DNA from 2 places in the Blautia sp. KLE_1732_HM_1032 genome. Region 1 is predicted to be linked to the other one. Evidence: riboswitches for the same ligand, from Rfam matches in the RefSeq annotation. Region 1 holds a riboswitch; the other holds the start of a gene.
What was found. A riboswitch is a leader RNA that binds a small molecule or an ion and turns the genes downstream of it on or off. The one in region 1 is predicted to bind FMN.
Positions count from the first base shown of each region.

Region 2: linked by a shared signal. The riboswitch ahead of NQ489_RS15810 (ECF transporter S component) and the one ahead of NQ489_RS17865 (DUF6783 domain-containing protein) in region 1 are both predicted to bind FMN.

Region 1 covers NZ_CP102266.1:2,304,440-2,308,655, forward strand. The annotation lists gene NQ489_RS11060 (bifunctional 3,4-dihydroxy-2-butanone-4-phosphate synthase/GTP cyclohydrolase II) at 1-198, opposite strand, end outside; gene ribE (riboflavin synthase) at 217-870, opposite strand; gene ribD (bifunctional diaminohydroxyphosphoribosylaminopyrimidine deaminase/5-amino-6-(5-phosphoribosylamino)uracil reductase RibD) at 852-1,979, opposite strand; partial or broken gene NQ489_RS17865 (DUF6783 domain-containing protein) at 1,982-2,107, opposite strand; partial or broken gene NQ489_RS17870 (DUF6783 domain-containing protein) at 2,057-2,293, shown strand; FMN riboswitch at 2,411-2,525, opposite strand; gene NQ489_RS11075 (hypothetical protein) at 2,715-2,981, opposite strand; gene tsf (translation elongation factor Ts) at 3,287-4,216, opposite strand, start outside.
Region 2 covers NZ_CP102266.1:3,334,802-3,339,017, forward strand. The annotation lists gene NQ489_RS15800 (NUDIX hydrolase) at 1-280, opposite strand, end outside; gene NQ489_RS15805 (MATE family efflux transporter) at 464-1,852, shown strand; gene NQ489_RS15810 (ECF transporter S component) at 2,118-2,753, opposite strand; FMN riboswitch at 2,884-3,001, opposite strand; gene NQ489_RS15815 (fibronectin type III domain-containing protein) at 3,112-4,216, opposite strand, start outside.

The DNA of each region.
Region 1 (4,216 bases):
TGCACTCATCGGTGTACAGATAAGACCCTTTGCATAAGTCGCCATGAAATTAATATTTTCCCGGGTCGCAAACTCTGCCGCACATATCAGATCTCCCTCATTTTCTCTGTCCGGATCATCTGTGACCAGAATTATTTTTCCTTCCTTAAGATCCCTAAGTGCCTCTTCAATTGTGTTGTACTGATAATTTTGTGACATACTGTATATCCTCCTGTTCTAAAACCCGAATTCTTCAAGAAACTCCATCGTAATTCCGGATTCTTTTTTCTCTTCTTCGTTTTTTCTGATGCCAAGCAATTTTTCTACATATTTTCCAATCACATCATTTTCCAGATTAACCAGATCCCCCGGCACCTTTTCCAAAAGGGTGGTTTCTTCTCCTGTATGTGGAATGACCGACACCTGAAAACCAGTTTCATCAACCCTTGCAACTGTCAGGCTGATCCCATCAATACAAACGGATCCTTTTTCCACGATCAGATGCAAGATCTGTGGCGATGTCTCAATTGATACCCAGATGGCATTTTCTTCCCGGAGCATGGAACGTATCACTCCAGTCCCATCAATATGGCCGCTTACTATGTGTCCCCCGAACCTGCCATCTGCAGCCATTGCACGTTCCAGGTTTACCTGGCTTCCGGCTTTACAACTGCCAAGACTGCTTCTTCTGATCGTCTCTGCCATCACATCAGCAGTAAATCCGTCCGGCTGGATCGACGTAACTGTCAGACACACACCATTCACAGCAATACTGTCACCGATCCTTGTCCCTTCCAGGACTTTCCGGGCTTTCACTGCCAGGATCCCTGATTCTCCTGTCAGCTGTATATAACGGACTTTTCCTTTCTCTTCTACGATTCCTGTAAACATGATTCCTCCTGTTTTTTCTCACACACCTGACATCTTATCCGGATGTCCTCACCGATCTGGCAGATATCTATATATTTCAGTTCTACTGCTTCAGACGGGAATTCAACTCCGATACCTTCTACCGGTGTCTTCCCGGCCACACCACCAAACAGCTTTGGTGCCACAAAAGCCTGTACTTCCTTTACAATTCCGGCTCGCAGGGCACTGTCATTTAACGTACCGCCTCCCTCCAGGAGGATGCTGTCAATACCCCTGTTTCCAAGATCTGTCATCAACTTTTTAAGGTCTATCTGATTCTTTTCATCCGGACAGTAAATGGTCTCAACTCCCATAGTATGTAATATTTTTATTTTTTCTTCTGTATTTTTCTGATCTGCATAAGCCACGATCGTCCGGTACTTTTCCGCACTTTTTACAATCTGACTGTCCGGCGGAATCCTGAGCTTACTGTCGCACACAATCCTGACAGGACTTTTCCAGCCTTCTACCCGGACGTTCAACATCGGATCATCTGCAAGCACAGTTCCAATACCTGCCATGATCCCCATGTACTGATGCCGCATATGCTGTACTTCTTTTCTTGCCGCTTCTCCGGTGATCCATTTTGATGCTCCTGTCTTCGTTGCGATCTTCCCATCCAGTGTCATGGCATATTTCATCACCACGTATGGGGTTTTCGTAGTAATATAATGGAAAAACACCGGATTCAGCTGATCACATTCTTCTCTCATAAAATCTTCAACTACTGTTACACCGGCTTCCCTTAACATCTGTACACCTTTTCCTGCCACTTTCGGATTCGGATCTCGGGAACCGATCACCACTTTTCTGATCTTCTGTTCAATGATCGCTTCCGTACATGGAGGTGTTTTTCCATGATGACAGCAAGGCTCCAGTGTAACATAAATCACCGCACCTTCTGCTGGTTCTGTAAGAGAAGCAATAGCATTACGTTCTGCGTGAAGTTCTCCATACTTTTTATGATAGCCTTCCCCGATGATCCTTCCGTCTTTTACGATCACTGCCCCTACCATCGGATTGGGATTCGTCCAGCCTTCTCCTTTTTTGGCCAGCTGAATCGCCCGAAGCATATATTCCTGATCCGTCATTTCTATTCCTTCTTTCTTATTCCTGTTCTTTGTCTAGAGCGTGTTTGAAAAAGGCTTTCTGCAAGATGTGCGTCACAATTTGTGGGAGATTTTGTCCGGATGAGGGCGCCGTAGCGGGCTACGGCAACTGAATTCGGGCAAAATATACCGCAAAGTGGGGCGTGCAGATTGCAGGAATGATTTTTCAAACACGCTCTGGTACGCCGAGGCTTTTAGATCTGTGCAATCGGATTCACAGACAAGTGAGTGGTATATTTATTTCGAAAACGATGTACCAGATACAAAAAAAACCTGCAGAAATATCTGCAGGGTAGAATTGATCTGTTACATATGATCGATAAATGAATGTCTGATTCCCTATATAAAAAGCTCTGAAATGGATCACCATCTCAGAGCTCTGATACTACATTCATTCAAAAAATCAACTGTACTATCATCTTCTTCCATCCAGACTGTACTGTCGGCCCCGGAATCTCACCGGATCATGCCTCTCGGCTCGCGGGCTTTACCGCCGGTAGGGAATCTCACCCTGCCCTGAAGATATCTTTTTGTTTATTTTAATACTTTATCTGTTATTTGTAAAGCGAAATTTTTATTTTACTCATTCCATGCGGAATATTAGTTACTGGCAGGCAATCGTCGTATTACTATTCTCAGGCTTTGGTTGACAAACAGGCACGCAGGCAAAGACCGATGGCCAGCACACAGAGCCTGTGCCTTGGAAGATGAATTTTTTTATCTGCAGTTTACTATTGCTTTTTGGGCAGCAGCAAAATCTTTTTCTAGTACATAAATACATGTTGTTTCATTCTTATGATCAATTCCCGATGCAAAAGTATGATAAAAAATCAAGAAAAAAAGATTATTGATAAATGTTCCTTTTTTCAATCTCGTTTCGTAAAGAATATTATTTTCATTCAACGCTTGTGTTAACCGCACGAGATGATCCATATTATCAGTTTCACATAATTTAATTTTTCCATTATCCTGGGTATATTTCATAAAAATCTCCATTCCGCCGCCTTTGGCTGGCGGCACAAATAGTGAGGAATTATAAGCGGAAACAGGCGCAGGCCGTGACATTTAGGCGTTTTAAAAGTATCGATTATCTCTGTCAATTCATGAGCATACTTATTTTGATGTGGCAGGAAGAACCAGAGAATATATTTGACAGAGTGTCCAAGATATTTGGATAAAGAAAACCGATGGCTTTGACTGTTATCAATCTACACCATCGGCTTTCAAGGTTTTTAAATACTTAAATTCAGACTTATTAAAATAATATAATGAAAACTTAAGTTAATGGATTATTTACCCATCTGCTTTGCAACTTCCTCAGCGAAGTTCTCTTCTTTTTTCTCAAGACCATCGCCTGTCTCGTAGCGAACGAAGCCTTTGATCTGGATCTTAGCGCCGTTCTCTTTTGCTACCTGCTCTACGTATTTAGCAACGGACTGTTTTCCGTCCTCTGCTTTTACGTATGTCTGGTCAAGAAGGCAGATCTCTTTAAGCTCTTTCTTGATACGTCCTGTGATCATTCCCTCAATAACCTTAGCCGGTTTCTGGGACTCCTTCGGATCGTTCTGGATCTGAGCCATAAGGATCTCTTTCTCATGCTCGATATAGTCAGCGCTTACTTCCTTGTCGCTTGTGTACTGCGGTTTCAGAGCTGCGATCTGCATAGCTACGTTCTTAGCCATCTCTTTAACAGCATCGTTAACAACATCTGTCTCAACGTCTACAAGAACGCCGATCTTTCCACCCATATGAGTGTAGGAAGCGATGAATCCGTTCTGCTCCTCAACCTGAGCAAATCTACGGATGTTCATGTTCTCGCCGATTACTGCGATCTGAGCTGCAAGAGCCTCTTTTACAGTCTTAGTTGTATCAAGTGCCCATGCCTCAGCAAGGAAAGCATCGATATCAGCTGCTGTTGTGTTAAGTGCCTGTGCTGCAACATCTGCAACATAGCCCTGGAATTTCTCATTCTTTGCAACGAAGTCTGTCTCAGCATTAACCTCAACAACGACTGCTTTCTTTCCATCCTCTGTTACCAGAGTTTTGCAAAGACCCTCTGCTGCGATACGGCTTGCTTTCTTCTGTGCTGTAGCAAGACCCTTCTCACGCAGGAACTCAACTGCTTTATCCATATCACCATCTGTAGATGTAAGAGCTTTCTTACAATCCATCATTCCGGCGCCGGTCATCTCTCTTAACTCTTTTACCTGTGCTGCTGT
Region 2 (4,216 bases), 1.0 Mb from region 1:
GCTCCACAAGCCCCGCCGGAAACTCATAAATATACCCGCCGATCGTATACCGATACTGACGGATCAGCACAACCTTATCCCGCTTCTCTCCATAAACACTGTAAATGATCACCCCATCCGGATGATTCTCCCCTGTAGAAAGCTTCATATCCTCCACACTCTTCGCCCTGGAGGCCACAAAATAAGAAACCGGCGTATCATGTATACTGGTCGCATCCACCCCATAAAGATTCACGAACTTATTATCTGTAAGTTTTTTCACACTGTTGATCTTACCCATCTTAAAAACTCCTTCCCGAAAATTTTTTCTAAAAACATTTTATCCCATCCAAAACCAAAGGTCAATTTTTTATACTTACACTCACCTCACAATAGTGCTATAATAAATATCCTGCTATAAAATTAAAAATTTACTTATCACATTACCAAACAGCTACTGCAGACAAGAAAGAAGGAAAAAACATTGAAAAACCAGACCAATGCTACCCAGGCCGAAAACCCTCTGGGAACCGCCCCTGTAGGCAGCCTGATCGCCAAATTCGCCATTCCCGCCATCATCAGCATGCTGGTCAGCGCTCTGTACAATATCGTTGACCAGATCTTTATCGGACAGGGCGTAGGAATGCTTGGAAACGCCGCCACAAATATCGCATTTCCCGTAACCATTATCTCTACTGCTGCTGCACTGCTCCTGGGAATCGGCAGTGCCTCCAATTACAACCTGGAAATGGGCGCAGGAAACGAAAAAAAAGCCAGCTCTATTGCAGGAACCGGACTCTCCGCGCTGATAATCTCCGGTACGATACTCTCTGTCATCGTCCTTCTGTTCCTGAAGCCACTGCTTCATTTTTTCGGCGGAACACCGGACGTCATGCCCTATGCCATTGATTACATGGGGATCACCGCCATTGGACTTCCCTTTTATGTTTTAAGCACAGGCGGCAACCACCTGATCCGAGCAGACAGGAGTCCTACCTATTCCATGACCTGCATCCTGGCCGGTGCCGCCATCAACACCATCCTAGACCCGCTTTTCATCTTTGGATTCGGCTGGGGCATCAAAGGTGCAGCCTGGGCAACCGTGATCGGCCAGATCGTATCCGGACTTCTGATCATCTTTTATTTTTCCAGACTCCGGAAAATGTACCTGGACCACTCCATGCTGATTCCTAAGGCACGCAATCTGTCTGCCATTTTTTCTCTGGGAATGGCATCCTGTATCAATCAGGTTGCCATTGCTGCAGTGCAGATCGTCATGAACAATACACTTCGCCATTACGGAGCACTCTCCGCTTACGGAAGTGATATTCCGATTGCCTGTGCAGGGATCATTTCCAAAGTCAATCAGGTATTTATGGCCATCTGCATCGGAATCTCCCAGGGCTCCCAGCCCATCTGGGGATTTAACTACGGCGCCGAAAAATACAGCCGTGTACGCCAGACATACCGCTATTCCGTAACCTTATGTACTGTGATCGCAACCATATTTTTTATCTGCTTCCAGTTCTTCCCGCATCAGATCGTAGGCATCTTCGGAAACGGCAGCGACCTGTACTTTCATTTTGCAGAAAAATATCTCCGCATCTTCATGCTGATGACCTTTGCCAACGGGATCCAGCCTATGTCCGCCGGCTTTTTTACCTCCATTGGAAAAGCCAGGCTTGGTGTGATCATGTCCCTCACAAGGCAGGTGCTCTTCCTGCTGCCGCTGATCGTCATCTTCCCGGTCTTCTTCGGAATCGATGGCGTCATGTACGCAGGACCAATTGCAGATACCTCTGCATTTGTGCTGGCCGTTGTTTTTGCCAGACGTGAGCTTGGAGTCATGAAAACTGCAGAACAAAACGCCTGACACAAGAAAGAATCCTGCTTGCAGGATTCTCCGCCTGCGACGGGTCGCTTCAGCGACATTATTCCTCTCCGTCGCAGTGCGATCCTGCCCGGAGGGCTTTTTTATGTTATAGGAACATTACGGAGTAATTTCCTATAACATAAAAAATGCCATGTAATTTACTGCCCATCGGCAATATATTACATGGCATTTCTCACATTCTCAGATATTTATCTGAAACCACCATTTTCTGATCTTTCCATCATCCTCCGGCAGCTGCTTATGATCAGTCACCCTTCAGTACAACACGGATCTTCTTATAAATTACAAATACGATCAGAGATGTCAGTGCATATTTAAAGATATTAAACGGAGCAATGATCAGCAATGCAAAGGTAAGCAGTCCGTTTACGGAGCTGTGTACTGCGCTTCCCATCTGGATAAAGGTCTCGATTGGCATTCCAAAAGCCTTACCGTAAGCCGGAAGCAGTACAAAGGCATTGACAAAGCATGCAAGGATCGCCGTCAGAACTGTTCCTGCTGCCATACCTGCAACTGCATGTACTCTGCTCTTTTTGTGACGGAAACGATAGATCAGGCCGGCCGGTACCACATAGGCACATCCAAACAGGAAGTTGGCAACATCACCAACACCGGCAGTCATGGTTCCCTTAGTCACAAGATGTACGAGAATCTTCACAAGCTCGATCAGGATACCTGCTACAGGTCCCATAGCGAAGGTTCCTACCATAACCGGTACCTCGGAAAAATCAAGCTGATAAAAAGACGGTGCAAGAAACGGGATCGGAAACTCAAGATTCATCAATACTCCTGCCACAGCACCAAGCATGGCTACCTGCGCGATGGTTCTTGTTCTGCTTCTTTCCACAGCATTTCCTCTCTGTAATATCTGTTCACTCATAACTCTCTCTCCTTCTTCAGAAATATTCAAAGAAAATTTCCACAAGAAATCTTTATGCGAAAAAAATTTCTTCACATAAAAAGCCCCGGGAGCTTCTTCCCGGGGCACTGAGCACGTTCTTTAAATACTGCGCGTTCTTCTCTCATCCAGACTTTACTGTCGGTTCCGGAATTTCACCAGATCAGCCGCCAAAGCGGGTCGCGGACTATACCGCCGGTAGGGAATCACACCCTGCCCCGAAGAAATTTTCTTTTTTATGAGTTCATTATAACGCGCTCTTTTTATAATTACAAGCCTTAATTCTGTCACAGAAGCATTCTGCTCCATTTATATAAATCTAAGATCCACTCCTTTATGATCAAACCCGGATTTTCTTTACCGTACTCCAGCTACTGTAAAGAACCTTTTTTCCGACTCTTTTATATGACCGGATGCGGACATAATAGGTCTTTTTGTTTTTCAGTCCTGATATCTTATATCTGATCGCAGACTGTTTTCCAACTGTGACCGTTTTTCTTTCTTTTATAAATCTGCTGTCTGCTGCATACTGGATCTGATAGCCGGTTGCCTGTATATTTTTTTTCCAGCTTGCAGTAAAGGATCTGTTTGCTTTTTTCAGTCCTGTCAGCAGAGTTTTTGGAGGCAGGATCTTAAAGGTAAGCGTTTTGTTGATACGACTGTATTTTCCGGTCCCTCTGACCTGCACAGTTCCAATTCCGGAATTTTTATTATTTTTGTAATACAGCTTATAAGCACTCGAACCGATCTTCTTTCCATTTACAGTTACGGTTACTGATGGCCGGATGGTTTTTCCCGTATAAGTGTAAGAGGTTCTGTTTAGCTTAACATTGCTGACAAACTTTTCTGTCTTTTTTATGATCTTGAAATGAATGGTTGCGGTACCTTTATAATAACCGGTACCATAAATGGTTACCGTTGCAACACCCGGATACTGATTATCCTCGTAGTACATATAATAATCTTCGCCGGCTTTCAATCCGGGGATTACGATGGCAGGTGTGAGTTCTTTTCCTGTATATGTCTGATCAGCTATTGGATCCGCAGCCGGTAGTTTTCCGTAAATAGTAAAATATAATGTTTCCGATCCTTTATAATTGCCGATTCCCGTGAGCTCTGCACGAGCTTCACCAGGCTTTTCATTATTAACATAGGTTACCGTATAATCTTTTCCCTGTACCAGTCCGTCAATTACCACTTCCGGTTCCACTTTTTTTCCTTTAAAGGTGGTTTCCAGGTATGTTTCATTATTTTCCGCAAAATAGCACACATACATTCCATTTTCATCTGGCGTAATCTTGAAACTCCGCTCTACTGTACCGCAGAAAATATCTTTTCCCGTGATCTTTACAGTCGCAGTTCCTGCATTGATGTTATTTTCATAAGTTACTTCATAATCGGAGCCCTGCTCAAGTTCCGGTGCGGATTCACTGGATTCTATTTCA